Regions from separate parts of the Mesorhizobium argentiipisi genome, predicted to be linked through region 3. Evidence: predicted binding sites of a transcription regulator. Region 3 holds the regulator's gene; each other region holds the start of a gene.
What was found. The regulator HrcA, encoded in region 3, represses chaperone genes, less so after heat shock. The targets are predictions, from matches to a motif close to GTTAGCACTCNCNNNNNGNGAGTGCTAAC.
Positions count from the first base shown of each region.

Region 1 (7,442 bases), on a different contig from region 3:
CAATTCGACGCAAGCCGCCTTGCCGATGCGGCGGGCGCCGTCGGGCGCCGGCGTGGTGTTCTCGATCACGCAGTCCTGCGCCACCAATTCGTCCAGTGCCGCCGGATCGTGACGCTGGAAGACGTCATTATAGCGTCGCATGATTTTCGCCGTCTCGGCGGAGTGCTTGGCCGTGGCGATGTCGATGATCAATTCCTGGGTCATTGGATATTCTCCCTGTCGTTTCATTGAGCTACGAGGCTCGGCTTGAGCGTGATGGTTGCGACGCCGGCCAGCGCCCGTGAGACGAGGCAGGCCGCCTTGGCCTTTTGCGCCAACCGCTCGAAATCCTCCGCGGAGATGCCGGCAACGCGGGCCTGAGTTTCGAGCTCGATGCGGGTGAGCGTCGGCCCGGCCGTAGTGGCGCCGAGATGCACCTTGGCGATCGTATGGATGTTCTCGGCCGTATGGCCTTTGGCGCCGAGTATGGCGGTGAGCGCCATCGAGAAGCAGCCGGCATGGGCGGCCGCGATCAGTTCTTCCGGATTGGTGCCCGGACCGCTCTCGAAGCGCGACGGGAAGGAATAGGCGCCTTCGAACACACCGCTGCCCAGCCGCAGCCGGCCGGATCCCTCCTTGAGCGTGCCCCGCCATTGGGCCGAGGCTTCTCGAATTGTCATGGCTGATCTCCTCTCTGTTTGCGGGAAAGCGTCGTGGTCACGCGCCGTCGACGACGACCTTGCCGAAGACGTCGCCCTGCTGGAAATGGCGGTAGGCCTCGCGCGCCTCGGCGAAGGGGAAGACCTTGTCGATGATCGGCTTCAGCCGGTGCGTGGCGACAGCGGCAAGCATTGCCTCCAGCCCGTTGCGGCTGCCGACGAACAGTCGGCTGATGGTGACGAGGCTGCGCTGATAGACCGCGCCCGGGATCTCGACCGGCTTGCCCTTCTGGTCCTGAACGGTCAGCAGCACGATGCGGCCGTAGAGCGAACTGGCGATCAGCGACTGCGCGAAGGTGGCAGGGCCACCGGTCTCGACGACCAGATCGATGCCGCCGGTCACCTCGCGCAGCTTCATGCCCCATTCCCGTGTTTCGGCCGCCGCGATGACGAGGTCAGCGCCGAGTGCCCGCAGCCTGTCGGCCTTCTCGGCGCGCGAGGTGACGGCGGCCACGCGGCAGCCCATGAGCTTGGCGAACTGCAAGGCAAAGAGCGCAACACCGCCTGAGCCGATCACCAGAACCCATTGTCCGGGCTTCGGAATCTCGGCGCCCGTCAGCGCGCTCCAGGCGGTCAGCCCGGCGCAGGTGAAGGTCGCTGCTTCCTGCGATGAGAGATGGTCGGGCAGCCGCACGGCCCATTGCTCGTCGAGCAGCGCATATTCTGAGAGCATGCCGTCCAGTGTGCAGCCGAGCTGATCGACGACGCCCGGGTGCATGCGGCCGTCGATCCAGCGCGCGAAGTAGCTGCCGGTCACGCGGTCGCCAATGGCAAAGCGGGTCACGTCCCCGCCGACCGCCACGACTTCGCCGGCGCCGTCGCTCAGCGGCACGATGCCGGCGCGCGGCGGGAGCGGATAGGTGCCGTTGAGGATCATCGTGTCGCGGCGGTTGAGCGAGGTTGCCCGCACACGCACCAGGATCTGGTTTGCCCCTGGCTTGGGCATTGGCACCTCGCACACTGCCAGCTTCTCGATGTCGCCGAATTCCTCGAGCCGATAATTCCGCATTGCTGCCTCCGAAAATATGTAGACCGATTTACATATTATGTAGACCGATTGTCATATTCGGGGCAAGCTCTATAATGCGTGCTCCTGACAGAGGCTGACATTCGAGAGGTCGACGTGGCGACGGACACACGCACCCGCATGATCGAGGCGACGGCGCTGCTCATCCGGCAGCGCGGCTATCACGGCACGTCGCTGAACGACATTTTGAGCGCCAGCGCAGCACCCCGCGGTTCGCTCTACTTTCATTTTCCCGGCGGCAAGGACCAGCTTGTCATCGAGGTGACGCGCGCCAGCGTCGCTGATGTGACGGAGCGGCTGGGCGCTGCGCTGTTGGAGGAACGCGATCCCGCCGTGGCCGTCCATCACATCTACCAGTCGGTCGCCCGCATGCTGGAGGAGAACGAATTTTCGCTCGGCTGCCCGGTGGCGCCGGTGGTGCTCGACGCACCAAACGATGTTCCGGACCTGGTTGAAATCTGCCGCTCGGCCTTTGAGCAGTGGATCGGGCTGCTGCGCCAGGCTTTCATGCGGGCAGGGGTGCCGGAGCGGCGCGCGCAGGCGCTGGCGCTGCTGGTCGAATCCTCGCTGGAAGGCCTGATGGTGATCGCCCGCGCCACCCGCGACCGTACCCCGGTCCAGGCGGTGGCCGACGAGGTCGCTGCGCTGGTCGAGCAGGCGGTGCTTGCCGGAAAGGTCGCACGGCAGGCGGAGAGTGCCGCCTGAGGACTTGGATTTGATCTCCAAATGCAAACAAAAAGGGCGCCTTTCGGCGCCCTTTCCGTATCAGTGATGGGTCAGACTTCTTAGAAATCCATGCCGCCCATGCCGCCCATGCCGCCGCCGCCCATGCCGCCAGGCATGCCGCCGCCAGCCGACTCCTTCTTCGGAGCTTCGGCGATCATGGCTTCGGTGGTGACGAGCAGGCCGGCGACCGAGGCCGCGTCCTGGAGAGCCGTGCGCACGACCTTGACCGGGTCGACGATGCCCATGGCGATCATGTCGCCATACTCGCCGGTCTGGGCATTGTAGCCGAAGGTCGCGCCCTTGTTGTCGAGGATCTTGCCAGCAACGATCGAGGCTTCCGCACCGGCGTTGGCCGCGATCTGGCGGGCCGGAGCCTGCAGCGCGCGACGCACGATGTTGATGCCGGCGGCCTGATCGGAGTTGGCGCCGGTGGCCTTGAGGTTGCCCGAAGCGCGCAGGAGCGCAACGCCGCCGCCGGCGACGATGCCTTCTTCCACGGCCGCGCGGGTCGCGTTCAGGGCGTCATCGACGCGGTCCTTCTTTTCCTTGACTTCCACTTCGGTCGCACCGCCGACGCGGATCACGGCAACGCCGCCGGCGAGCTTCGCCAGACGTTCCTGCAGCTTCTCCTTGTCGTAGTCCGAGGTGGTCTCCTCGATCTGCTGCTTGATCTGGGCGACGCGGCCCTGGATCTCGGCCTTCTTGCCGGCGCCGTCGACGATGGTGGTGTTCTCCTTGGAGATCGACACCTTCTTGGCGCGGCCGAGCATGTTGAGGCCGACATTCTCGAGCTTGATGCCGAGGTCTTCCGAGATGACCTGGCCACCGGTAAGGATGGCGATGTCTTCCAGCATGGCCTTGCGGCGGTCACCGAAGCCCGGCGCCTTGACGGCGGCGATCTTCAGGCCACCGCGCAGCTTGTTGACGACCAGCGTGGCCAGGGCCTCGCCTTCGACGTCTTCCGAGATGATGAGCAGCGGCTTCGAGGTCTGGACGACGGCTTCCAGGACCGGCAGCATGGCCTGCAGGTTGGACAGCTTCTTCTCGTGCAGCAGGATGTAGGCGTCCTCGAGATCGGCGACCATCTTGTCGGCGTTGGTGACGAAGTAGGGCGACAGGTAACCGCGGTCGAACTGCATGCCTTCGACGACTTCCAGCTCGGTCTCGGCGGTCTTGGCTTCCTCGACGGTGATGACGCCTTCGTTGCCGACCTTCTGCATCGCTTCCGCGATCATCTTGCCAACCGACTCGTCACCATTGGCCGAGATCGTGCCGACCTGGGCGACTTCCTCGGAAGTCTTGATCTTCTTGGCGGCCTTGCCGAGCGCCGTAACGACTTCGGTGACGGCGAGGTCGATGCCGCGCTTCAGGTCCATCGGGTTCATGCCGGCGGCAACCGCCTTGTGGCCTTCCTGGACGATCGACTGCGCCAGAACCGTTGCGGTCGTGGTGCCGTCGCCGGCGATGTCGTTGGTCTTCGAAGCGACTTCGCGGACCATCTGCGCGCCCATGTTCTCGAACTTGTCCTCAAGCTCGATCTCCTTGGCGACGGTGACGCCGTCCTTGGTGATGCGCGGGGCGCCGAACGACTTGTCGATCACGACATTGCGGCCCTTCGGGCCGAGGGTGACCTTCACCGCGTCGGCGAGGATGTTGACACCGCGCAGCATGCGCTCACGGGCATCGCGGGAGAATTTTACGTCTTTGGCAGCCATGTTTTAGCTCCTGGCAGGGGCTCGGGAAGAGCCCGAAGATGAAGATTCAGATGAGGCCGATGATCAGCCGATGATGCCCATGATGTCGGATTCCTTCATGATCAGAAGGTCTTCGCCATTGAGCTTGACTTCAGTGCCCGACCACTTGCCGAACAGGATGCGGTCGCCGGCCTTGACGTCCAGCGGCACGAGCTTGCCGCTTTCGTCGCGGGCGCCGGAGCCGACGGCGATGATCTCGCCTTCCTGCGGCTTCTCCTTCGCCGTATCCGGGATGATGATCCCGCCGGCGGTCTTGGATTCGGATTCGACCCGGCGAACGACCACGCGGTCATGAAGCGGGCGGAACTTGGACTTTGCCATGTTGTCTTCCTCGAATGAGAACGGTGAGAACTGTTCCTCCATCCGGCGAGGCCGCCGGATATGAGTTAGCACTCACCAAAGGCGAGTGCTAACGTCGCGCTGAAATAGGCTGGCGAGTTGCGAGAGTCAAGGCGCGCGCAATGGGGCGGCGGCGCGAAATTTTTCTCGTGCGAGACGCCAGGCCGAAATGCGTCGGCCATCGCGAGGGCGCCAACAAGCAATCCTGCCGTCAGTCCAGGCGCTTCGGCGAACGCAGCACCAGCAGCGGGCAGCATTCTGCGAGCCCGTATGTGCCGGTCGAGGCCAGCCGGACATCATCGAAGAAGGCAACGGCTTCCTTGATCAGCGCTGCCGTCGGGGCGAAGCTGTAGACGACGGACGAGTTCCGATAAACTTCGATGGTTCCGATGACCGGCAGTTCCCATCCGGTTCGAGCCGACAGCTCCTCGCGGTCGGGAAACATCCTGTCGAAATGTTCGAGGATGCCCGTAACCGGTATCGTGTAATCAGGCGCACCGCCCATGGCTGTCATGGCCACACGCCATTTGAGCTCGTGGAAGGTCGAGACGCCACCGGCCAGCGCCAGGGCGCGGACTTGCTGCGGTTCGTCGCGGGTTTCGGGGCAAGCATAAAGCCTGATGCCGGCGCGCCCGTCGGATTTGAGCGCACGCGCGATCGACGCGAACAGCGCGCGCCTGAGGTCCGCGGCGCCGATGACCGAGAGGCACCCGTCGCCGATCAGCGCATCGACGCTTGCTCCGGGAAACGGCAAGTCGAACCAGTCGCCTTGCACCGCCTTGCGCGTATCTGTGTCGCCCGGCCAGATGCCGGCAATCATGTCGGGAGATTCGTCGACCGCCGTCATCGTGGCGCCAAGTCCGGTGAGCTCGGGCGTCACGCCGAACATCACGACGTGCGATTGCGAAAGCTCGAGCTCACGTTCATAGGCCTCGACCACCTGAGCCGGCGGCCGCAGCGGCGAGCCGAGCAACTGCCAGTGCTTGCGAATTGCATTCCAGTGCTCGGTCATGCAAACCCTGTATCGGTTAGGCATTGTGTTCGGTCGCATAGTCGAAGGCGCATAATAAGCCAAGTGGGGCGCATGGCACGCATCGCCGTCATCACGCATGAACAAGACCGCTTCCAGAGCCGGCGCGGGCTGCTGCTGCGCCGTGACAGCCCGTATATGCTCTTCGACCTGCTGCAGGAGCTGAAGCGCCGCGGCCATTCGGTGCGGGTCCTGCGCGGCACCTCGGCGAAGCCGGCCGCCGACATCGCGGTGCTGCATCTCGACGCGACCGTGACGCCGCCCGATTATGTCGACTATGCGCGCCGCTTTCCCTTCTGCCTCAATCTTGGGGCCGCCGACATCTCGAAACGCCGCATCAGCGGCGCCGTGATTGACCAAGGCGACGACTGGCAGGGACAGGTCATCGTCAAGAGCAGCCTCAACCATCGGGGAACGCCGGAACAGCAGCTGAACCGGCGCGCGCGGCGAGCCGGCAGACCGGAGCCGTTCCCCGGCGTCCCAGCCTTCGCAAGATACGAGATCCATGCCTCGCTCGCCGATGTTCCGGCCGAGATCTTCGAACGCCGGGATCTGATCGTCGAGAAATTCATTCCCGAGCCGGAGCCGGACGGTTTTGGCGCCCGCTTCTGGCTGTTCTGCGGCGAGCGCGAGCGCTGCACCCGTCATGTCTCGCCGCAGAACCTGGTCAAGGGCGACGACACCATCCGCCGCGAGGCGGTGCCCGTGCCGGATGAGCTGCGCGCTCTGCGGCGCCAGCTCGGCTTCGATTACGGCAAGTTCGACTTCGTCATGCATGAGGGCAGGGCGGTGCTGCTCGATGCCAACAAGACCCCTGGGCGTGCCAGGAACCTGTCGAGCTTCATCGCCGCCGGCAATGCCAATCTTGCCGACGGCTTCGAAGGACTGATCCGCCAGGTCAAGTGACCGATCGTCTAGATATTCATGCCCCCAGACACCTCGATGCGCTGGGCGTTGACCCACCGATTGTCCTCGGACAGCAGCGAGGCGATCATCGGGCCGATGTCGTCGGCGACACCGGCGCGGCCGAGCGCCGTCATGCCAGCCACGACGCGATTGATCTCGGCGTCGTCGCGCACATGACCGCCGTTGAAATCGGTCGCGATCGCGCCCGGCGCCACCGTGTTGGCGGTGATGCGCCGGGCCGCCAGTTCCTTGGCGAGGTAGCGCGTGAACACTTCGACGCCGCCCTTCATCATCGCATAAGCGGCGGAGCCCGGGACCGAGAAGCGCGCCAGGCCGCTCGAGACGTTGATGATACGGCCGCCATCGTTGATCAGCGGCAGCAGCGCCTGGGTGAGGAAGAACACGCCCTTGAGATGGACGTTCATCAGCGTGTCGAACTCCTCTTGCGTCGTCTCGGCGATCATCTTGCGCAGACCGGTGCCGGCATTGTTGACGAGATAGTCGAAACGGTCGCGTTGCCAGGTCTCGTGAAGCGTCTTCTTCAACGCTTCAACGAAAGCCGGGAAGCTGGCGACGGCGCCGGCGTCGAGCTCAAGCGCGGCAGCCCGGCCGCCGGCCGCCTCGATCTCGGCGATTGCCGTCTTCGCCTCGTCGGCGCGCGAGTGATAGGTGAGGACGACGTCGACACCCTTGCGGGCGAGGTTGAGCGCGGTGTTGCGGCCGAGGCCGCGGCTGCCGCCGGTGATGAGAGCGATGGGACGAGTGGTCACGGCGAAATCTCCTTCTGTCTGGATGGAGATGCATATACTCGCCCGGTGGGCCGACATTAATCGGCCATGGATTGCCAACACTATTCAGCATGTGCGAACAATACGCGATGGACCGATTCGACAGCATGCGGCTCTTCACCCGCGTCGTGGAACGGCGCAGCTTCACTGCGGCCGCCGCCGATCTCGCCCTGC
Region 1 is NZ_JAPYKO010000023.1:28,213-35,654, reverse strand. Features, by position in the region: gene O7A05_RS25525 (nuclear transport factor 2 family protein) at 1-204, opposite strand, end outside; gene O7A05_RS25520 (OsmC family protein) at 225-659, opposite strand; gene O7A05_RS25515 (zinc-dependent alcohol dehydrogenase family protein) at 697-1,707, opposite strand; gene O7A05_RS25510 (TetR/AcrR family transcriptional regulator) at 1,822-2,430, shown strand; gene groL (chaperonin GroEL) at 2,511-4,166, opposite strand; gene groES (co-chaperone GroES) at 4,230-4,526, opposite strand; gene O7A05_RS25495 (class I SAM-dependent methyltransferase) at 4,756-5,556, opposite strand; gene O7A05_RS25490 (hypothetical protein) at 5,629-6,480, shown strand; gene O7A05_RS25485 (SDR family NAD(P)-dependent oxidoreductase) at 6,489-7,250, opposite strand; gene O7A05_RS25480 (LysR family transcriptional regulator) at 7,358-7,442, shown strand, end outside.
Region 1: the regulator HrcA is predicted to act here: its motif matches at 4,591-4,619, upstream of groES (co-chaperone GroES).

Region 2 (7,442 bases), on a different contig from region 3:
AAGTACGCGGCGGTCTTTGTCAGCCCGCGTTCGCCCGCATGTTGCGCCGAGAAACGCGCCGCGCGACGGGACGCGCCGCTTCCGCGATGATCCCGTTGGTTTGAGGCGCGGCATCCTTGCGCGACCTTGCGTCGGTCACCCGATGCAGGCGCTCGTAAGGCAGCAATTCCCGGATGCGGGCGTTGAGCGCTTCGACTTCGGCGCGCAAATCCTCGCATTCCTGCTTCTGGATATCGAGCTGGATCTGTTCGGACGCCTGTTGCAGCGAAAGCCGTGAGAGATTGGTGCTGACCTCGGACAGGTTCTTCTTGTCGGCTTCGCTCTCGTCCTTGAGAACGGCAAGCCTTTTCTCCGCAATCTGGCGTTCGGTGACGGCGTCGTTCAACTGCGTCTTGAGCCTGGTGATCTCCGCCGTGGCTTCCCCATTGTCGGTCGAGGCCTTATCCAGACGCGACTGCAGTTCCTGGATCTCGGCACGCAAACCGCGCATTTCTGCCTGGCTGCGCGCCAATTCGGCGGTGCTGTCGCTCTCGGCGATCCGCGCCGCCTCGACGGTTTCGGCAAGCTTGGCTTGCGTCGCCTCCAGGGCTTTCTGCAGCCGAGTCTCTTCCTTTTCATGATTGCCGAGTTGGGCCATCAGCTCGGCAATATGAGCGGTTTCGCTGGCGTGGGTCGCCGCGAACTCATCGAATTTGTGCCTGGCCTCCGCTTCGCGCTTTTGCGCCTGCTCCAGATCGACCGAAAGGCCGACCTGCTTTTCACGCAGCAGCTTGTTCTCGGCGCCGCGCCTGTCGACTTCGACGGTCTTGGCGGTCAGGGCTTTGACGATCTCGCCGAACTCCGTCTCGCGCCTGGCGGCCTCATTGCCCATCTCCACCAGTTCCAGGCGCACGGCCGCCAGTGCCGAGCGCAGTTGCTCCCGGTCCTGGACGAGACTCGCCTCGCGCTGTTGCCAGGCCTCGGCCGCGCCGTCACGTTCCCGCTGCTTGCGGGCGGCATCGAGCAGTTGTTCGGAGAGCGCCTTGCGCTCGGTGGTGAGAGCGAGGTTTGCCAGCTCCAGCTCGTTGGAGCGCAAAACGTCGCGATGGAAGACGTTGAGGACCTCACGCGTCATATGATGCGCGGTGGCGATCTCCGCCAGCTTCGCCTCGATCTCCTGCAGATGCCCCTGCCCGTCGCGGAAAAGCCCGGCCACAGCCTCCAGCGCGGCGAGCCGTGTCTGGGTATGCGGCGTCAGCCGCGACGAAGCTGCGTCGGGATGCTCTTCGGGCGGCGGCGGATTCTCGTCGCTTGCCACCAGTTCCTGGCCGGCAACGGTATCCTCCTCCGACGGCGGCCGTTCATCATCTTTAAGAACGTCCTCGAATGCTTCCGCCAGATCCGATTGGAGTTCCTGAAATTCCTTGTCGACGTCCTCGGCCCGCTTAATCAGAGACTTGAAATTCATCACGGCACATCCCTTACGCTCGACGACACATCTTTTACGCTCGCCCCCGGGCGTACTTAACGAATTGCTAATCTATCCCCTTACCTTCCGTTCGGGAAGCCTCTGCAAAGGAAACCAAAATTAACGTTATCGTCGGTCCCATCTTGAGGGGACCGGCCGCCAGATGATTCCTCTTCGGCTCCTAAAACACGCTGGTTTTCTCTCGAGGTAGGCTCTGAAAGCATGCGCCAAAAAAGGGAAAGACAGCGAGCTGCTTGTCATCATTCACATGAGCGATGCAAAAACTTCAGGACGGAAAAGTGGAGCTCCCGTCGCATAATTTTCTCTATTGTCAGCCGATCGCGAAGAGCTGCGCTGCGCGGGCATCCGGTCGCCGTGGCTCTCATGGATTGCGACGCGGGAGGCGTATCGGCCGACCTCCCGCGTCGATGCATCAACTCTTGATGTCGATGCGCTTGACCTGCGACTGCGCCTTCTCGCTCTTCGGCAAGGTGACGGTCAGCACGCCGTTCTTGAAGCGGGCATCCACCTCGTCTTCCTTGACCTCATAGCCGACCGGGATGCGGCGCTCGAAGCGGCCGTAATAGCGCTCGGAGAACTGCCTGTCCTTGTCCTCCGTCTCGGAGCGCTTCTCGCCTCTCAGCGTCAGCACGCCGTCGTCGAGCAGGACCTCGATGTCTTTCTGTTCGAGGCCCGGCACCTCGGCCATCACCTTGATCTCCTTCTCGCCGTTGGAGATCTCGACGCTCGGCCAACCGGCGCCCAGGGCGGAAACACCGCCAAAAGACGGCGACCGGCTGTCGAAGCCGCGGAAAACGTCGTCAAACAAGCGGTTCACCTCGCGATGCAGCGACAGGAACGGATCGCGCTCACCGTCGCGGAATATGCTTGGAAGCTGGTTGCTGTTGCTCCGGCCCCAGGGAATCAGATCACGGACACTCATGGTTTCGCTCCTTTCTGTTCATCGGCTTGAAAGGCTCCTACGGGCCGGGCAGTGCCCGGCGCGTAGCTCGGATGCGCTCACAGGACGGCCGTCAGGCGGCGTGCTTCTCGGCTTCGATCTTCTTTGTCGTGCCTTTGAGCGTGGCGCTGTCGGCTGCGATGTCGATCCGCCGCGGTTTCATCTCTTCCGGGATCTCGCGCTTCAGATCGATCGTCAGCAGCCCATTGACCAAGCTGGCGCCAACGACCTTGACGTGGTCGGCAAGCTCGAAGCGTCGCTGGAATGCGCGGCCGGCGATGCCACGATGCAGGTACTCACCCTTGTCCTCGCCGGCTTTCTGGCCCGAGACCATAAGCATGTTCTGCTCCTGGGTAATGGCCAGTTCATCCTGCGAGAATCCGGCCACCGCCATGGTGATGCGGTAGTCGTCTTCCGCGGTCTTGGCGATGTCGTAGGGTGGCCAATTGTCGACGGTTTCGATCCGGCTCGCCGTTTCGAGCGCGTTCAGCATTCGATCGAAGCCTATGCTCGACCGGAACAGGGGACTGAAGTCAAACGTGGTTCTCATAGCTACATCCTCCATTGAGCAACATAGATACGAGGGGCGCCAAGGAAGCTGTGCCCCTTGACCTGCCGGTCTCTCTCAAGCACCGGCACAATCGATCTGGGAATTCGACGCGGGCACGTCAAGACCCCGCCCGAAGCGCCTTCAAGGCCGTGAAAAAGTCAGCCTCTTCGTCTGCATGCAGGCAGGCAAATCATGAATTGAAGGCGGCCGTACAAAACGACCGCCTTGAGGAGCTGATTTCAATGGATCGCGATGATCCCGTCGACGACCCGCCATTCCGATGCCCTGATGAGCCGATGGTGGGCGACGCGGACAGAATGCAAGGCGCCAGCCAGCTCGCGCTCCCAAAAGCCCAGAAAGCCCCTCAGCACGGGGAAATCCGGGGCAAGATCATAGTCCTGCCAGACGTAAAGCTGGAGCAGGCTGGGATGGTCGGGCAGATGATAATGGATCTCGGCAGTGGTCAAGCCATAGCCATTCATCTGCAAGCGGAATTCCCTGCTGACCGCTCTCGCCATCGCCTTCGGGCCCTCACGCGCTCAGCCGGTCGACCAGCTGCCGGTGGTCGTCACCGGCAGGGCCGCCAGGCGGCGGGGCTAGCGCATCAAGCCGACGCAGCGCATCCATGATGTCGTCGAAGGAGACCGGCCGCTCGGTGCCCGGCGGCTGGCGCAGCGCCGGCATCGATTCCACGGCGCAAGCGTCGGATGCCCAGGACGAAAGGATCGCCCGTTTTTCCCATATGTCGAGCGAGCTGTCCTCCAGCACATCCCGCGGATGCTGAAAATGGCTGGCCGGCGAGAGCAGCCGGTCGAGCGAAAGGTCTGATATTTCGGGAGCTAGGGAAGGAATGATCGGCGAAAGCGTCTGTCGGTCCATTTCTGTCCTCCGTCTCCAAAAAACTCCTTGTTTCGGGTTCCAGTTTCTCAACGGTCCCGGCGCTGCCGGGCGCCGATAATCTTGTTCAACTCAATCGCGAATTCAAGCCTCTCCGTTATCGGAACGGTCCAATTTACCGCATGTTTTCAGCGCGCTAGCACTCAAGGGTCGAGAGTGCCAAAAAATTTTCGGCACCCCCTTGAAAGTAGAAGAAGGCAAAATTAGTTCGACATGCGCGCGATGCCGAAAGGGTCGCGCGAGCCCCGCTCCGGTCCTACCGGTCCGGAGCGGAGGGACCTCTCGCAATCTGTTTGTCCTGAAGGAGAACGATATGACGTTCCGTCCACTGCATGACCGCGTGCTCGTGCGCCGCGTCGAGGCCGAAGAGAAGACGGCCGGCGGTATCATCATCCCCGACACTGCCAAGGAAAAGCCGCAGGAAGGCGAAGTCATCGCCGTCGGCCCGGGAGCCCGCGACGAGAGCGGCAAGCTCGTGCCCCTCGACGTGAAGGTCGGCGACCGCATCCTGTTCGGCAAGTGGTCCGGCACCGAGATCAAGCTCAACGGCGAGGATCTGCTCATCATGAAGGAAAGCGATGTGATGGGCGTGATCGAGCAGGCCGCGACGCTGAAGAAAGCCGCCTGACCGGGGCTTCGATCGAACCGCAACCCAGTCAATGAAAGCTGCCTAAACAAGGAGTGATCCAATGGCTGCCAAGGAAGTCAAATTCCATTCCGACGCCCGCGAGCGCATGCTGCGCGGCGTCAACATCCTCGCCGACGCGGTGAAGGTGACCCTCGGCCCGAAGGGCCGCAATGTCGTGATCGATAAGTCGTTCGGCGCCCCGCGCATCACCAAGGACGGCGTCACCGTCGCCAAGGAGATCGAGCTTGAGGACAAGTTCGAGAACATGGGCGCGCAGATGGTCCGCGAGGTCGCGTCGAAGACCAGCGACATCGCCGGCGACGGCACCACAACGGCCACCGTGCTTGCTCAGGCGATCGTTCGCGAAGGGGCCAAGGCCGTTGCCTCGGGTATGAACCCGATGGATCTGAAACGCGGCATCGACAAGGCGGTGGATGCGGTCGTCGCCGAGCTCAAGGTCAACGCCCGCAAGATCACCAGCAACGACGAGATCGCGCAGGTCGGCACCATCTCGGCCAATGGCGATGCCGAGATCGGCCGCTTCCTGGCCGAGGCTATGGAAAAAGTCGGCAACGAAGGCGTCATCACCGTCGAGGAGGCCAAGACGGCCGAGACCGAGCTGGAAGTCGTGGAAGGCATGCAGTTCGACCGCGGCTATCTCTCGCCCTATTTCATCACCAATCAGGACAAGATGCGCGTCGAGCTCGAAGAGCCCTATGTGCTGATCCACGAGAAGAAGCTCAGCAATCTTCAGGCCCTGCTTCCCGTGCTCGAAGCCGTGGTCCAGTCCGGCAAGCCGCTCCTGATCATCGCCGAGGATGTCGAGGGCGAGGCTTTGGCCACGCTGGTGGTCAACAAGCTGCGCGGCGGGCTGAAAGTCGCCGCCGTCAAGGCGCCGGGCTTCGGTGACCGGCGCAAGGCCATGCTGGAGGACATCGCCATCCTCACCGGCGGCACGGCCATCAGCGAGGATCTCGGCATCAAGCTGGAGAACGTCACGCTAGAGATGCTCGGCCGCGCCAAGAAGGTCGCGATCGAGAAGGAAAACACCACCATCGTCGACGGCGCCGGCAAGAAGGAGGAGATCCAGGGCCGCATCACGCAAATCAAGGCCCAGATCGAGGAGACTACCTCCGACTATGATCGCGAAAAACTGCAGGAGCGGCTCGCCAAGCTCGCCGGCGGCGTTGCCGTGATCCGCGTCGGCGGCGCGACGGAAGTCGAGGTCAAGGAGAAGAAGGACCGCGTCGACGACGCGCTGCACGCCACGCGCGCCGCGGTAGAGGAAGGCATCCTGCCCGGCGGCGGCGTTGCCCTGCTCAGGGCGGCCAAGGCGCTCGACGCGGTCGCCGTCGACAACCCAGACCAGAGATATGGGGTCGATATCGTGCGGCGCGCGATCGAGGCTCCGGCGCGCCAGATCGCCGAGAACAGCGGGTCGGAAGGCTCGATCATCGTCGGCAAGCTGCGCGAGAAGACCGAATTCGCCTATGGCTGGAACGCCCAGACCGGCGAATATGGCGACCTCTACAAGCAGGGCGTGATCGACCCCGCCAAGGTCGTGCGCACTGCGCTGCAGGACGCCGCTTCGGTCGCCGGTCTGCTCGTCACCACCGAGGCGATGGTGGCCGAGAAGCCGAAGAAGGAAGCCGCTCCGGCCATGCCGGCCGGTGCCGGCATGGACTTCTGAGACGCCGACGGGAGCCCGCTTCCGGCAACGGGAGCGGGCGTTTCGAAACGCACGATGGGAGGCCCCTTATGGATATGATGAGCGGGGATGGCTCGGTTCCCGCGCCGACGCATCCGGCAAGCGAATTCCTCGCCTATGAAGCCGAATGCCGGAGCGCGCTGAAGCCGCTGCTGACACGCTTGCTCGACACGGCCGAATCCGCTGGATGGAACCGGCGGACGGTCGCCTCGACGCTGATGTTCCTCGCCGCACAGCAGGTATCGGCGGCGGAGACATCCGCACGCGGCTGAGCCAAATCGGGCACCGCTTCCAAGGCGGGGTCCATACGATCGCGGAACGGACGAGGATTGCCATGATTGCGGGACGATTGCGGGAATGCCTGAGAACCTTGCGATGGGACGCCGCCGCCCTCGCGCAGGAGCTTGGCTGCGCCAGAAACGACGTGGCGCGCTGGATCGAGGGGCGCGCGCCGGTACCGCTGGCGGTCGCCGCCTGGATCGAGGCCCTGGCCAAGGCGCATAGCGCGCTGCCGCCGCCGCGCCTGAACCAGCAGAGTCCAGCGGCCCTCACCACTCCGGCGGGCCCGGTGGTTGTGCAGGCCTTCACCGGCATCGGCCAGCGGCCGCACGGCATCGTCCTGCAAGCCCCCTACCCGCGCCGGCATGTGCTCGCCGGGACCGTCGGCCTTCGCCCCGGCGCGATGGGCATCCATCCGAAAGAGGGTCCAGACCATGAACCACGACCGCTTTGAAGAGCCTGTCACTGTCCTCGTCGGCATGGGCTTGCCGGTGCGGCTGGAGACGGTGGCGGAAGCCTATGCCCTGCTGCAAGATTGGCCCGCGGCGAGCAGGAGCAGCGCATATGCGATCGCGCTCAACGCCTGCAGAGCCGGCATTGCCGGCGAGATCGACGCGGAAACGGTGCGGGCAACCCTTGTTGCCTTCGCCCGCCGCCACGATATTCTGGCGCCGGACATGGTTTCGCTGGCGCCCGCAGCGCTGGCAGGGCGCGCGTCCACAAGCAATAATGGCTGAAGATTTGAAACCCGGCGCGTGCTGGCGCGGCGGACAAAATAACCTAACCCAGGAATTCTGAATGACGACGGACACCAAGGCGAAGGAAACCAGGACATTCGAGGCGGACGTCTCGCGGCTGCTGCATATGATGGTGCATTCGGTCTATTCGGACCGCGATGTCTTCCTGCGCGAGCTGATCTCCAACGCGGCGGATGCCTGCGAGAGGCTGCGCTTCGAGGCGGTGAGCCGGCCA
Region 2 is NZ_JAPYKO010000011.1:48,109-55,550, forward strand. Features, by position in the region: gene O7A05_RS16720 (coiled-coil domain-containing protein) at 20-1,447, opposite strand; gene O7A05_RS16725 (Hsp20/alpha crystallin family protein) at 1,881-2,390, opposite strand; gene O7A05_RS16730 (Hsp20 family protein) at 2,482-2,958, opposite strand; gene O7A05_RS16735 (usg protein) at 3,198-3,476, opposite strand; gene O7A05_RS16740 (hypothetical protein) at 3,490-3,837, opposite strand; gene groES (co-chaperone GroES) at 4,169-4,483, shown strand; gene groL (chaperonin GroEL) at 4,545-6,173, shown strand; gene O7A05_RS16755 (hypothetical protein) at 6,242-6,463, shown strand; gene O7A05_RS16760 (helix-turn-helix transcriptional regulator) at 6,526-6,924, shown strand; gene O7A05_RS16765 (DUF982 domain-containing protein) at 6,905-7,207, shown strand; gene htpG (molecular chaperone HtpG) at 7,269-7,442, shown strand, end outside.
Region 2: the regulator HrcA is predicted to act here: its motif matches at 3,991-4,019, upstream of groES (co-chaperone GroES).

Region 3 (7,442 bases):
CGCGCGAGGCCGATGGCGTGCAGGGCCTCCTCGACATTGTGCAGCCGGCCGAGGAAGCGCAGATCCTTGTCGTTCAGGGCCTGCACGCCGAGCGAGACGCGGTTGACGCCGGCGGCGCGATAGCCGCGGAAGCGCTCGGCCTCGACCGAGGACGGGTTGGCCTCCAGCGTCACCTCGATGCCGGCCGGCACCGTCCAGTTCCTCGCCACGGCCTCCAGGACGGCGGCCACCGTTTCCGGCTTCATCAGTGACGGCGTGCCGCCGCCGAGGAAGATGCTGGTCACCTCGCGCGGCCCGGTGCGGTCGCGCATGGTCTTGAGCTCCGTCTCGAAGGCGCGCGCAAAACGCTCCTGGTCGACCGGCTGGTGGCGGACATGGCTGTTGAAGTCGCAGTAAGGGCACTTGGCCGCGCAGAACGGCCAGTGGATATAGACGCCGAAGCCGGGGCTGCGGTCGAGCGGGATGGTGACCGCGCTCATGCCGATCCTAGCCTAGCCAAGTCCAGACGCCCCAAATCCAATCGCGCTTGCGCGAATTTCTGGAAAGCGCGGGCGCGGTGCGACAGCGCCGTCGCCTGGCCGGGCTTCCAGCCATGCTTTTCTTCCGCGCTCATCTCGCCAAAAGTCCTGTCGAAACCGTTGGGCAGGAACACCGGATCGTAGCCGAAACCGAGCGTGCCGCGCGGCGGCCACACCAGCGTACCTTCGGCCTCGCCGCGATAATATTCGGCCTCGCCATCCGGGAACGCGAGGCAGATGACGGCGACGAAGCGGCCGGTGCGCTGCGAAGGCTCGGTCGCGCCGACGTCCTGCAGCGCGGTCTCGGTCTTCTGCATGGCCATGCCGAAATCCCTGCTGCCGTCGGGCTTCTCGGCCCAGTTGGCGGTATAGACACCGGGCGCGCCGTCGAGCGCGTCGACGCAGAGCCCGGAATCATCGGAAAGCGCCGGCAGGCCGGTCGTCTTGGCGGCGGCATATGCCTTGATATAGGCGTTCTCCTCGAACGTGGTGCCGGTCTCGTCCGGCTCGGGCAGGCCGTAGTCCTTGGCCGATTTCGCTTCGAAGCCGAACGGCGCCATCAGGTCGGCGAATTCGCGCAGCTTGCCTTCATTGTGGCTGGCGACGACGATCTTCTTTCCGTTAAGCGAATGCATCAGAAACCCCAGATCCTTGGCTCGGCGAACTCGATCGAATTGCCGGACGGGTCACGGATATAGATCGAGTGCCCGCCCTGCGGCCATTCGAAATCGCTTTCGATGGCGATGTTGTTCGCGGCGAGATGCTTGCGCCATGCGGCGATTTCATCGGCGGTTGCCGCAAAGCAGAGGTGCCCTTCGCCGGCCGTGCCGTGCGGCGGCACCTTCAGCCGCGCGTCCGGCGCCGGCGGGATTTTCGTCGCCTCGGCGTTGAAGAGAAGCAATACGCCGTCGCCGCAGCGGAAGAAGACATGCCGGCCCTCGACCTTGCCCAGCGCATCGAGGCCGATGATGTCGCGGTAGAAGGCTTCGGCGGCCTTGAGATCATTCACATACAGCGCTGATTCCAAGATTGCTGAGGGAGTCAAGAGGCACCCCCCTCTGGCCTGCCGGCCATCTCCCCCGCAAGGGGGGAGATTGGCAGCCCCGCCGCCGCCGCAAACCTTTCAGCGTTGGAGATTGGCGAAGGCCGAGACAACACCTGATCTCCCCCCTTGCGGGGGAGATGGCCGGCAGGCCAGAGGGGGGTGTGAAGGATCGCCGACCTCATCGCATTCAACGTCAGGCCACCGCCATCTGCTGCAGGCTCACCAGGCGCTGGATGCCCTTCTTCGCGAGTCCCATCAGCGCCGCGAACTGCTCTTCGGAAAACGGCTCACCCTCGGCCGTACCCTGGATCTCGACGATGCCGCCCTTGCCGGTCATGACGAAATTGGCGTCGGTGCCGGCCGAGGAATCTTCGAGGTAGTCGAGATCGATGACCGGCTGGCCGTCATGGATGCCGCAGGAAATCGCCGCGACATGGTCCTTGAGCACCTTGGCGACGCTCACCATCTGGCGCGCTTCCATCCAGCGCAGGCAATCATAGAGCGCCACCCAGCCGCCGGTGATCGAGGCCGTGCGCGTGCCGCCATCGGCCTGGATCACGTCGCAATCGACGGTGATCTGCTGTTCGCCCAGCGCCTGCAGGTCGACAACGGCGCGCAGCGAACGGCCGATCAGCCGCTGGATCTCCAGCGTGCGGCCACCCTGCTTGCCGGCGGAGGCCTCGCGCCGCATGCGCTCGCCGGTCGAGCGCGGCAGCATGCCGTATTCGGCTGTCACCCAGCCCTTGCCGGAATTGCGCATCCAGGCCGGCACCTTTTCCTCCAGGCTCGCCGTGCACAAGACATGCGTGTCGCCGAACTTCACCAGGCACGAACCTTCGGCATGCTTGGAGACGCCGCGCTCGAAGGAGATGGCGCGCATTTCGTCGGCTTGGCGTTTGGAGGGGCGCATCGAGGCTCTTTCTGTTCTTTCCCAGATTCGTCGGCGGCTTGTAGACGCATGCGCAGCATGGCGCAAAGGAAAACGCGGTCGCAAAGGAAAACCGGCTGGGTAACCGCGAACGCGGCACCGTGACCGCAAATGCGGCACGTGACCGCAAATGCGGCACGTGACCGCGAATGCGGCACCGGGTTGCGCCGCTGTGGCTTAAGTCTATATCTTTCGGCAGGAGGTTTCTCGCCGGAATGAACAAACCAGTCGATCCGACGTCGCAGTCGCCCGGGCCTCAGTCGCCCGTACTTCAGTCACTCGACATGCGCTCGCGCGATATTTTCCGGCGGATCGTCGATTCCTACCTGCGCGACGGCGAGCCGGTCGGCTCGCGCAGCCTGTCGCGCATCCTGCCCTCGTCTCTGTCGCCGGCCACCATCCGCAACGTGATGAGCGACCTCGAGCATCTGGGCCTGATCTACGCGCCGCATGTGTCCGCCGGGCGGCTGCCGACTCAGACAGGCCTGCGCTTCTTCGTCGACGCCTTCATGGAGCTCGGCGACCTTTCCGACGACGAGCGCCGCACCATCGAGGCGCAGGTGCGCGCCTCGGGCTCGGGCGCGACGCTGGAGCATATGCTGACCGAGGCCAGCCAGATGCTGTCCGGCATGTCGCGGGGCGCCGGCCTCGTGCTCGCCTCCAAGCACGAGGTGGCGCTGAAGCACATCGAATTCATCCAGCTCGAGCCCACCAAGGCGCTTGCCGTGCTGGTGTCGCAGAACGGCGACGTCGAGAACCGCGTCGTCGAGCTGCCGGCCGGCATCACCGTGTCGCAGCTGCATGAGGCGTCCAATTTCCTCAACGCCCACATCCGCGGCCGCACCCTGGCCGAGGCGCGCGTCGAGATCGCTCGCATCAAGGAGGAGACCAGGGCGGCCCTCGACACGCTATCGCAGGATCTGGTCGAGAAGGGCCTCGCGGTCTGGGCCGGCGCCGAAAGTGGGCTGCCGGCGCGTCTCATCGTGCGCGGCCGCGCCAATCTCCTGGAAAACGTCACCGCCCAGGCCGATCTCGAATTGCTGCGTCATCTGTTCGAGGACCTCGAAACGCAGGACGGGCTGCTGCAGCTCCTCGACCTTGCCGAGGAGGGGCCGGGCGTGCGCATCTTCATCGGCTCGGAGAACAAGCTGTTTTCACTGTCCGGCTCGTCGCTGGTCGTCGCCCCCTATCGCGACAAGGACGCCCGCGTCGTCGGCGCGCTTGGCGTCATCGGGCCGACGCGCCTGAACTACGCCCGCATCGTGCCGATGGTCGACTATACGGCGCAGCTGATTTCGCGCATGCTGCGCTAAAGTGCGGCGAGATTCAGGTGAGACCGGCCTGCAAACGGCAGCTTCCTGCGCTTCCGGCCTTCGCCGGCCGAAGCGCTTGTGAGTGGCGCGGCAGCTTGGTTAAGGCTACGGTCGGCATAGGCCGGTGCTCACGTACTTGAAGTACGCTCCGCTCCGGTTCTCGGAAGCTACCATTTTCGGCGCGGCCTGACCTGAATCTCGCCGCCCCTAGGGTTCGCGGCAGCTGCAGAGGGAGAACAAATATGGCGCTGGAAGCAATCAAGGCCCAGATCGACCTCCTGCTTCAGGAAATGATCAACCAGCCCGAGGACGAGCACGAGATCCAGGAGCAGCTGCGCGAGAAATTAAGGGAAATGCGCGCCATGGGCCTGCCCTTACCGATGGACCTCGTCGAGTTGGAAAAGCGCCTCGACGACGATTTGGATGCCGAAGAGGCCTGAGGCCGGCGCTCCGTCAAATCGGCTTGCGCACGCTTCTCTTTTCGATCGTTTGCCCCAATATGTCCTGTCTGCGGGCGCCTTATCGAGTGAGGCGCCCGCAGACGGGACATGTTGACAGACGACGGAGAACAGCATGATGCGGATCGCCGGCCTTGCGGGCTTCGCGCTGGTTTTAGCCACGGGTGCCTTTGGGCAGCAGGCGGATCAGCCCTTGCTCAGCGGCGAAAAGGCCTTCGGCGACTGGAAGGCCGACCGACCGGGCGTGCGCAGGCTGCTGAAGCCCGAGGATTTGCCGAAGCCCGATGTGACGGAATCCGCTTCGAACGGCGGCGGCGTCACCGATCGCCCCGAGGATGCGAAGCCGAAACTTCCGCCCGGTTTCTCCGCCGAGCTCGTCGCTTCCGGCATCGACAGCCCCCGTGTCGTGCGCGTGGCGCCGAACGGCGATCTCTTCGTCGCCGACAGCCGGGCGAACCAGGTTCGCGTCTATCGCCTCGCGGAAGGCAGCGCGAAGCCCGCGCAGAAGTCGATCTTCGCCAACGGGCTGACGCGGCCCTACGGCATCGCCTTCTATCCGCCGGGCGGCAAGCCGCAATGGGTCTATATCGCCAACAGCAACAGCGTCGTCCGCTTCCCCTATCGCGACGGCGACCTGGAAGCGTCGGGCAAGCCGGAAACCATCGTGGCCAAGGTCCCCGCCAGCCACCATTGGACGCGCGACATCACCTTCTCGCCCGACGGCAAGACGCTCTATCTGTCGGTCGGCTCCGGCTCCAACATCGCCGAGGATATGGGGGCGAAGCCGAAGGGCGGCGTCGAGGAATGGGCGAAATCGCAGCCGCTCGGCGAGGCCTGGGGCGCGGAACAGGGCCGCGCCGACGTGCTGGCCTTCGACCCCGACGGCAACAACCGCAGGACGATCGCTACCGGCCTGCGCAATTGCTCCGGCATGACCGTGCAGCCGGCGATAGGCGCGCTCTGGTGCGTCGTCAACGAGCGCGACGAGCTTGGCGACAACACCCCCTTCGAATACGCGACCGCCGTGAAGGAAGGCGCCTTCTATGGCTGGCCCTGGTATTACATCGGCGACAATGAGGACCCGCGCCACAAGGGCGCGCGCCCCGATCTCGCCGGCAAGGTCACGGTTCCGGATGTGCTGATACAGGCGCATTCGGCGCCGCTCAACATCGCCTTCTACGACGGCGGGAATTTTCCGGCTGATTATAAGGGCGACGCCTTCGTCACGCTGCACGGCTCGTGGAACCGCAATGTCCGCACCGGCTACAAGGTGGTGCGGCTGAGATTCAAGGACGGCAAGCCGACCGGCGAATACGACGACTTCGCAACCGGCTTTGTCATATCCGACGACGCGGTCTGGGGCCGGCCGGTCGGCGTCGCCGTCGCCAGGGACGGCGCGCTGATCCTGACCGAGGACGGCAACGGCACGATCTGGCGTATTACGCATGGTGGGTAGCTCCCGGTCGAGCTGTAGCGGGCTCCCCCTCACCCGGATTGCCAACCGAATTGCGAAGGGCAATTCGGGCAATCCGACCTCTCCCCAAGGGGAGAGGAGCAGGTAAGCGCCGGCGCCAATCTCTTCTCCCCTCGGGGAGAAGGTGGCCGCGAAGCGGCCGGATGAGGGGGCTGGCGCAAACGAATCCGGCCTTAGCGATTTCATTCCCGTTCGATTTCGTGCGACAAGCGCATCCCTATCTCGGGATTGCAACCATGACACTCACCGGATTCCTCGCTTACAGCGCCGCCCTCGGCGTCGCCGCCGCCATTCCGGGCCCCGGCGTCACGGCGCTTGTCGCCCGCGCGCTCGGCTCCGGCTTCCGTTCCTCGCTCGCCATGTCGTTCGGCCTGATGCTCGGCGACCTCACCTATCTCACCGCCGTGGTGCTCGGGCTCGCCTTCGTCGCCCAGACCTTCGCCGTGGTCTTCCTCGCCATAAAATGGGCCGGCGTTGCCTATCTTGCTTTCCTCGCCTGGCGCTTCTGGACCAGCGGCATCACGCCCGAAAACATCGAGGCGCGAAAGGCCAAGGGCGGGCTGGTGTCGAGCTTCATCGCCGGACTGACGGTGACACTCGGCAATCCCAAGACGATGATCTTCTATCTCGCCATCACGCCGACCATCGTCGACCTGAAGACGATCACGCTCGCCGACTACGCCATCCTTGCGATCCTCACCGTGGTGGTTCTGTTCGTGGTGCTGGTGCCTTATCTGGCGCTGGCGGCCAAGGCGCGCTGGTTCCTGAAATCGCCGCGCGCGCTGAAGGTGCTGAACCGCACCGCCGCCGGCTTCATGATGGGCGCGGCTGCCGCTATAGCCGCGCGTCAATAGGTTCCAATCTCAACCGATCCCGGATTCGGCCAAACTATTCCTGAAACGCGTGGTGGCGGAAAATGCATTTCCGGTCGCGAACGCTTTTGAGCAACCGCCCCACTCGGATATTTTCCAGCCTCAGCCTATCTTGCGCGGCTGAAAGCCCTATTCTGTTTTGCCTATAGCCATTGCCTTGGGAGCGAAACCAATGAACAAGCCCGTCACCTCCGCGCGCATGCCCGGCCGCGGCCGCGTCTTCAACTCGATCACGGAGACGATTGGCGACACGCCGCTGGTCAGGCTGGACAAATTTGCGAAGGAGAAGGGCATCGTCGCCAACCTTCTGGCCAAGCTCGAATTCTTCAACCCGATCGCCTCCGTCAAGGACCGTATCGGCGTCGCCATGATCGAGGCGCTGGAGGAAGCCGGCAAGATTTCGCCCGGCAAGACCACGCTGATCGAGCCGACCTCCGGCAACACCGGCATCGCGCTTGCCTTCGCAGCCGCCGCCAAGGGTTACAAGCTGATCCTCACCATGCCGGAGACGATGTCGGTCGAGCGCCGCAAGATGCTGGCGCTGCTCGGCGCCGAGCTGGTGCTGACCGAAGGCCCGAAAGGCATGAAGGGCGCCATCGCCAAGGCCGACGAGCTCGCCGCCACGCTGCCCAACGCCATCATCCCGCAGCAGTTCGAGAATCCGGCCAATCCGGAAATCCACCGTCGCACCACGGCCGAGGAAATCTGGAACGACACCAATGGCGAGGTCGACATCTTCGTCGCCGGCATCGGCACGGGCGGCACCATCACCGGCGTCGGCCAGGTGCTGAAGAAGCGCAAGCCTTCGCTGCACGTCGTGGCGGTCGAGCCAGA
Region 3 is NZ_JAPYKO010000020.1:77,740-85,181, forward strand. Features, by position in the region: gene hemW (radical SAM family heme chaperone HemW) at 1-479, opposite strand, end outside; gene rdgB (RdgB/HAM1 family non-canonical purine NTP pyrophosphatase) at 476-1,153, opposite strand; gene O7A05_RS24190 (VOC family protein) at 1,153-1,563, opposite strand; gene rph (ribonuclease PH) at 1,757-2,473, opposite strand; gene hrcA (heat-inducible transcriptional repressor HrcA) at 2,707-3,804, shown strand; gene O7A05_RS24205 (hypothetical protein) at 4,047-4,244, shown strand; gene O7A05_RS24210 (PQQ-dependent sugar dehydrogenase) at 4,378-5,718, shown strand; gene O7A05_RS24215 (LysE family translocator) at 5,973-6,590, shown strand; gene cysK (cysteine synthase A) at 6,781-7,442, shown strand, end outside.

Region 4 (7,442 bases), on a different contig from region 3:
TGCTTATCGGTGTTGATCGCCCGCAAAGCCGGCCAGGCAGACACGATGGTCGCCTCCCCCCGGTAACCCTGCTTGAGTGAACCCTATACGCTGAGTGGTCGGTGCAGCACTGACTACAAAGCAAGGTCGTTGCCTTAGCGGCGCGTCCTCAGCTCCTTGACGTCCACGGCGCTCTCGAAAACATATCCGGCGCCGCGCTCGGTGCGGATATACTGGAGGGTTGAGCGGTGTGCCAGCTTGCGGCGAAGGCGCAGGATCAGCACGTCGATGCTCCGGTCATAGACCTCTTGATCATAGACTCTGGTCGCCTTCAGAAGCTGCTCACGCGAAAGCACCCGGCCTGGGTTCTTGAGGAAGGCCATAAGCAGGTTGAACTCACCCGCAGTTAGCTTCACTTCGATATCCGTGCCTCGACGCAAGCGGCGACGTTTCGTGCTCACTTGCCAGTCATCGAAATTAAAGATTGCATTTCGCTCACGCCCCGGCCGCTGGCGCACGGCGGCACGCACGCGAGCCAGAAACTCCGGGTGGCCGAAGGGCTTAGTGATGTAATCGCGGGCGCCGGTTTCGAGACCGACTACCTTGTCGGACTCATCCAGGTAGTCTGCGCTGATGATAATGATCGGAAGGTCCCTGTTGGCACCAAAATCCCGAACGAATTGCAAACCGTCCTCTCGGCCGAGGCTCAGATCGACAATTGCCAGATCAAGGGCTTCCGAAACCATCTTGCTGGCGGCCTGTTGGCCGCTTTCGACCGCACTGATCCTAAACTCCTGCTTGGACAAGAGGTCCACGAGCAGTTCTCTCGTTGAAGCGTCCTGACTCAAAACGAGAATGTTCTTCATGGTGACTCCTGTTGAATGCAGCTTTGGCTTTCTCGACGATGAGCCAAATTAGGCAGGGGTCCGCACGTGGGACAATCTTCGTTGGGCGCATGACACAATAGCGCAGACACATAGTCCTAGGCGGGACTGCCGCCGTGAGTCAGGAACCGAGCTCGCCAAGCGTGTTCGGCCGTTTCTCCGATTTCGCTCAGAGTGTTCGTCCTATTCGTTTGGCTGATCGCCCGCGCGCCTTGCCGGTCGTTGACTCTGCCGATCCCCTCTCCTGCGGCCGTGAAGCCGGTGTCACAAGGCGTTCTGCGCCCGCAGCGCACATCTCCACTCGGATTCAGATGCATTTCATCTGAAACTCCGAAAACATTGACATTCCACTCGGCAAGATGGATTTATCACCCCATTCCAATGTATAGATAGACGTAAGACAGGTGATCAAGACATCAAGAGAACCAATTTAGACCGCGTCTTACTGAATTATTGTGGCGAATATTCTGGAAAATATTGCCACGAATTCCACAAACCTTACAAACAACTTGAGCGCAGAGTCTCTCGTTGTACTCAAACGCAGGAGGTAGAAATGAGTAGATTGATCGTTGTATCCAACAGGGTTCCGCTGCCCGATGAAAACGGGGTGCCGCCCGCGGGTGGGATGGCCATCGCGCTGAAAGCGGTGCTCAAGAAAGAGCACGGCTTCTGGATGGGCTGGTCGGAGCGGGTGGTGGCCGAAGACGCCCCGCCGGAGCTGACACCGCTGCAAGATGACGGCATCAATTATCAGCTTGTTGATCTCTCGCAGAGGGATCTGGACGAATATTACGAGGGCTTCGCCAACAGGGTTCTTTGGCCGATCTTCCACGGCCGTCCTGATCTGGCCGAATATTCCGAGGCACGAAGGGCCGGATATCATCGTGTCAACAAGAGGTTTGCAGAGCTGTTGAACCCTCTCCTGCGCGATGACGACGTTATTTGGGTGAACGACTATCACTTGATTCCGCTCGCTGAAGAGCTGCGTAAGCTCGGCTGCAGCAACAGGATCGGCTTTTTTCTGCACATTCCATGGCCGCCGGCGGACATCTTCTCCACTGTCCCGAAGTACGATGCGTTGCTGCGCGGGCTTTCGTTCTGCAACCTCGTCGGCTTCCATACGGATTACGATCTCAGCAACTTCCTCGAATGTCTGAACCGCGAGGAGCAAGGGAAACGCATCGAAGAGGGTTTCTACGCAGCGTATCAGAACGAGTTTCGCTGCGGCGTCTTTCCGATCAGCATAGACACTGCGAATTTCGAAAGTCTCGCCGAGAATGCGGCCCGCAATGAGCGTCTGCAGGTGACTTATCCGAGGATGGTTGGTTATGACATCGCAATCGGCGTCGATCGGCTTGATTATTCGAAGGGTATCGAGAAACGCATCGTCGCCTTTCGTGATTTTCTGCGGAGCCACCGTGAACGTGTCGACAAGACGTTGCTGCTGCAGATCACCCCGAAATCCCGGGCAAGTATCCCGGCATATAGGGTGGTTCAGAAGGACGTCGCCGAACTGGTCGGGCGCGTTAACGGAGAACTCGGAACCGTCGATTCGGTGCCCGTGCACTACATTAACAAGTCGGTCGGGCAGTCGGAGCTGGCCGGCCTCTACCGCAAGGCGCGTATCGGGTTGGTGACTCCGCTTCGCGACGGCATGAATCTGGTGGCGAAGGAGTATGTCGCTTCGCAGGATCCATTGGACCCCGGCGTTCTCATTCTTTCACGCTTTTCCGGCGCCGCCAGGAAGTTGGGCGCAGCGATGCTCGTCAATCCCTACGACACGGAGGAGATGGCGCGCACTATGGAAAAAGCCCTCGTTCTGCCGCGAGGGGAGCGGATTGACCGCTGGAGGGCGATCATGACGGTTCTGCGGGAGCACGATGTCCATAAGTGGTGCAGCGATTTTCTCTCGTCACTGAATCGACACTGAGCCTTTCGTGGGCCCAGCCTCGCGGCGACAGTGTCGCGAGTGTGAGGCTGGGCCCGGCATATCGATGAGGCAGCATTCTTGCCTCGCCGACGGCGGCCGATGGTGCCTCGGTAGTTGCCGACCACTATAGCCGCGAGTGAGGATTTCACCCCTGGTCAGCCAGACCGCCTCCACATCGCCGGAGGCTTTGCCCCCGCGTGAAGCGCAGAAGGTGCTCGTTCGCCCGCAGCGACTGTGATCGTTTCGCTGATCGAGACCGGTACCTTGAACCACGTCAAACCAATGACGACACCGCTACTGTCATCAGCAGGCCGGCCCTCAACGCCAACCATAACGACGCTAGCGTGAGCACACCGCTACTAAACTAAGGAGAGGGGCATGGACCTCGTTTACAGTCGGGATCGTTCAAGCAGAAGTGAGCGGTCGCCTAACATTGTCAATGGCGCGCGCGCCACACGGCAACAGCAGATGCTGGAATCGATCGACCTGAAATTGCTGTTGTCTCTTGAGGCGCTGCTGGAGTACCGCAACGTCACGCATGCAGCCCGGTACATGGGCGTGAGCCAGCCGTCCATGAGCCGATCACTGGCAAGGCTGCGTGGAATTTTCGATGACGATCTTGTGGTTCGTGGATCGAGCAGTCTGGTTCCGACGCCGCAGGCCGAGTGTCTGGCCAAAGTCCTCCCGCCGATCTTGAGCGCTATCCGCGCAATGATGGACCGCAGTTGCGCCCCAGGGGAATGGCGTTCGAAAGCCACAATGGTGATGCCCGATCACCAAGCGCTTATCTTGCTGCCGCCTCTACTGCCACTTTTGCGCGAGCACGCGCCTAATCTCGATATCGTCACCGACCCCCTTTTGGCCGGCGCGCTCCTGCGGCTTGAGCAAGGCGAAATCCATCTGGCAATCGGGCAGATCGATGCTGCACCACTGGGTTATTTGCGCCGTACGCTCTATGCCGACCGTTTTGCCTGCCTGCTTCGCCAGGGTCACCCAGCCCTGGCGCGGGAATGGACGATCGATAGCTTCGCGACCTTGCACCACGCTGCCATTGCATCGGACTCCAAGGACGGGTTCGGCCGGGTGCATGACGAACTGGTCAAATTGGATGTTCTGGATCGCGATCCGGTGCTGGTTTCCAACATATTGACGGCAGCCGCGGCAGTCGCGGCGAGCGATCTGGTGCTGATTGTCCCAGGGCGCGTCGCAACGCGGATCGCTGCCTTGCTCCCCCTGGCGATTGTCGATCCGCCCGTGGAACTGACCCCTTACGAGGTCGCCCTCATTTGGCACGAACGGTGCCATCGCGACCCGGAGCATCGCTGGCTGCGCCACGAGATCACCGCAGCGGCTTCGCAAACAGAACTGATGCAAACATCACAAACTGGCAGGGCCATAACGGAAGCGCCCCGTTAAAGACTCACGCTGCTTGTCCGCACGTGATTGAGCCAAGATGCACACATGTCAGCCGATGCTCAAGTTGCGCGCTTTCCAAGGGCTCACGATCTAACAACTACCCTAACTCTCACAAAGGAGAATAAAATGCCAAACGAATGGTCGCTTGACGTGAAGGAACGTGAAAACCAGCACACTGACGATGCCTACAAGGCCGCTCGAGCCTTTTTCCATGGCAGCTCTCGGCTTTTGTCAATGGCAGATGCCGCGCCTAGGAAAAACGACCTGATCGCCAACGACGAGGGGACCGTACAGTTTCACCTTATCGGTCAGCAAACAAATATCCCGATGTACAGCCGAATCATGAATGAGAACCAAGACAACCTTCTTGCTATTGGAGGACTCATTTACGACTACATGCATTCCAATTTTCCTGCCATTGACTCAAAAATGCTAGACCTCACCACCTGGGCTGACGTTCTAAGCAACATTCCCGATCTTTCGATCGGACAGCAAAAACAGAAATTTTATTCGCAAAAGGCTGTTGGTACTTCCGTCTCGGCCACCTTCCTTTCTCTGATTGCCCAGGCGATCATTACCGACGGGGCATCGCTGCTGACAGATTTCGAGTCATTCCTGACGGCGATGGGTAACATCACCTTCAGCGCCAACGCCAAGGCGCAGCAATACAGGGCCCTGACATGCACCTACCAGAGCTACCTTCTCGATAATGGAGCCGGTGGATATTACGATTACGGAGCGATCGTTCTGCGCCAGATCGAGTTCAAACAGAACTTCCTTGAGCTGAGGTCCTGCTGCTCGTCGATGCGACTGATCGATGTGGACATGGGCTATACCGAGATCACCAGCATCGTACAGGCACGCCGGATCCGAAAAGGGGGGCCCGACCATGAAAACTTCCAGCAGCTCGTGAATGCGAACTCCACCAGTCAATTCAAGAGGGCAGAGAACTTCTTCAACGGCGGCTCGACCCCGCAACATGACATCAAGCCGCAGGTCTGAGTCTCAGCCCCTTGACGCGAAAGCAGCGCACCTAACCAACACCGAGGGTCCTGGCGACCTCGCCAGGTTCATGGATGCGGTAAATCGGTCCAGAACGCTTGCGAAATGCCGACCTGTTTAGTCCACAGCCGGCGACCCGCGCTGACGGCCGCCGCCTCCGTGGCTGATGCAAGAAATGAGCCCATCCTCTTGCTCGTGTTGAAGAAAAATATAGGCCCCCAGCCCACGTCCTTCGCTCTGGTTCCGCCGTTCTCCGCGCCTTGACTTGCAGCCGTCAACGGCCTATCCACCCCATTGTTAGCACTCTGCCTAGGTGAGTGCCAATCGCTCCGGCAACGGAAATCGTTCAACATCGCACCAGGGAAATCCATAATGGCAAAGTCGAAATTCCGCCCACTTCATGACCGCGTGGTCGTTCGCCGGGTCGAATCCGAATCCAAGACCGCCGGCGGGATCATCATCCCGGATACGGCTAAGGAAAAGCCGCAGGAAGGCGAGATCATCGCGGTCGGCTCCGGCGCCCGCGACGAAGCTGGCAAGCTGGTTCCGCTGGACGTCAAGGCCGGCGACCGCATCCTGTTCGGCAAGTGGTCGGGCACCGAAGTCAAGCTCAATGGCGAAGACCTTCTGATCATGAAGGAATCCGACATCATGGGCATCATCGGCTGATCATCGGCCTCACCTTCAACTTGAATTTTTCGGGCTCTCCGAGCCCTGCCAGGAGTTAAAACATGGCTGCCAAAGACGTAAAATTCTCCCGTGACGCCCGCGAGCGCATGCTGCGCGGCGTCAACATCCTCGCCGACGCGGTGAAGGTCACGCTCGGTCCCAAGGGCCGCAACGTCGTCATCGACAAGTCGTTCGGCGCCCCGCGCATCACCAAGGACGGCGTCACCGTCGCCAAGGAAATCGAGCTTGAAGACAAGTTCGAGAACATGGGCGCGCAGATGGTCCGCGAAGTCGCTTCGAAGACCAACGACATCGCCGGCGACGGCACCACGACCGCGACCGTTCTGGCGCAGTCGATCGTCCAGGAAGGCCACAAGGCGGTTGCCGCCGGCATGAACCCGATGGACCTGAAGCGCGGCATCGATCTGGCCGTCACCGAAGTGGTCGCCGCTCTCGGCAAGGCCGCCAAGAAGATCAAGACCTCCGAGGAAGTCGCCCAGGTCGGCACCATCGCCGGCAATGGCGACGAGTCGGTCGGCAAGATGATCGCGGAAGCGATGCAGAAGGTCGGCAACGAAGGCGTCATCACGGTCGAGGAAGCCAAGACCGCCGAGACCGAACTCGAAGTCGTCGAAGGCATGCAGTTCGACCGCGGCTACCTCTCGCCCTACTTCGTGACCAACGCCGACAAGATGGTTGCCGAGCTTGAGGACGTCTATATCCTCCTGCACGAGAAGAAGCTCTCCAACCTGCAGGCCATGCTGCCGGTCCTCGAAGCCGTCGTGCAGACCTCGAAGCCGCTGCTCATCATCTCGGAAGACGTCGAAGGCGAGGCGCTCGCCACGCTGGTCGTCAACAAGCTGCGCGGCGGCCTTAAGATCGCCGCCGTCAAGGCGCCGGGCTTCGGTGATCGTCGCAAGGCCATGCTGGAAGACATCGCCATCCTGACCGGTGGCCAGGTCATCTCGGAAGACCTCGGCATCAAGCTCGAGAATGTCGGCCTCGACATGCTCGGCCGTGCCAAGAAGGTGTCGATCTCCAAGGAGAATACCACCATCGTCGACGGCGCCGGCAAGAAGGCCGAGATCCAGGGCCGCGTTGCCCAGATCAAGCAGCAGATCGAGGAGACCACCTCGGACTACGACAAGGAGAAGCTGCAGGAACGTCTGGCGAAGCTCGCCGGCGGCGTTGCCGTGATCCGCGTCGGCGGTGCGACGGAAGTCGAAGTCAAGGAAAAGAAGGACCGCGTTGATGACGCCCTCAACGCGACCCGCGCGGCCGTGGAAGAAGGCATCGTTGCTGGCGGTGGCGTTGCCCTGCTGCGCGCTTCGGCCAACCTCAACGCCACCGGCGCCAACTCAGATCAAGCTGCCGGCATCAACATCGTGCGTCGTGCGCTGCAGGCTCCGGCCCGTCAGATCGCGGCCAACGCTGGTGCGGAAGCATCGATCGTTGCCGGCAAGATCCTCGACAATGCGAGTGCGACATATGGCTACAACGCCCAGACCGGCGACTATGGCGACATGATCGCCATGGGCATCGTCGATCCGGTCAAGGTCGTG
Region 4 is NZ_JAPYKO010000003.1:132,043-139,484, forward strand. Features, by position in the region: gene O7A05_RS06150 (winged helix-turn-helix domain-containing protein) at 135-845, opposite strand; gene O7A05_RS06155 (alpha,alpha-trehalose-phosphate synthase (UDP-forming)) at 1,417-2,793, shown strand; gene O7A05_RS06160 (LysR family transcriptional regulator) at 3,172-4,209, shown strand; gene O7A05_RS06165 (hypothetical protein) at 4,336-5,211, shown strand; gene groES (co-chaperone GroES) at 5,584-5,880, shown strand; gene groL (chaperonin GroEL) at 5,943-7,442, shown strand, end outside.
Region 4: the regulator HrcA is predicted to act here: its motif matches at 5,508-5,536, upstream of groES (co-chaperone GroES).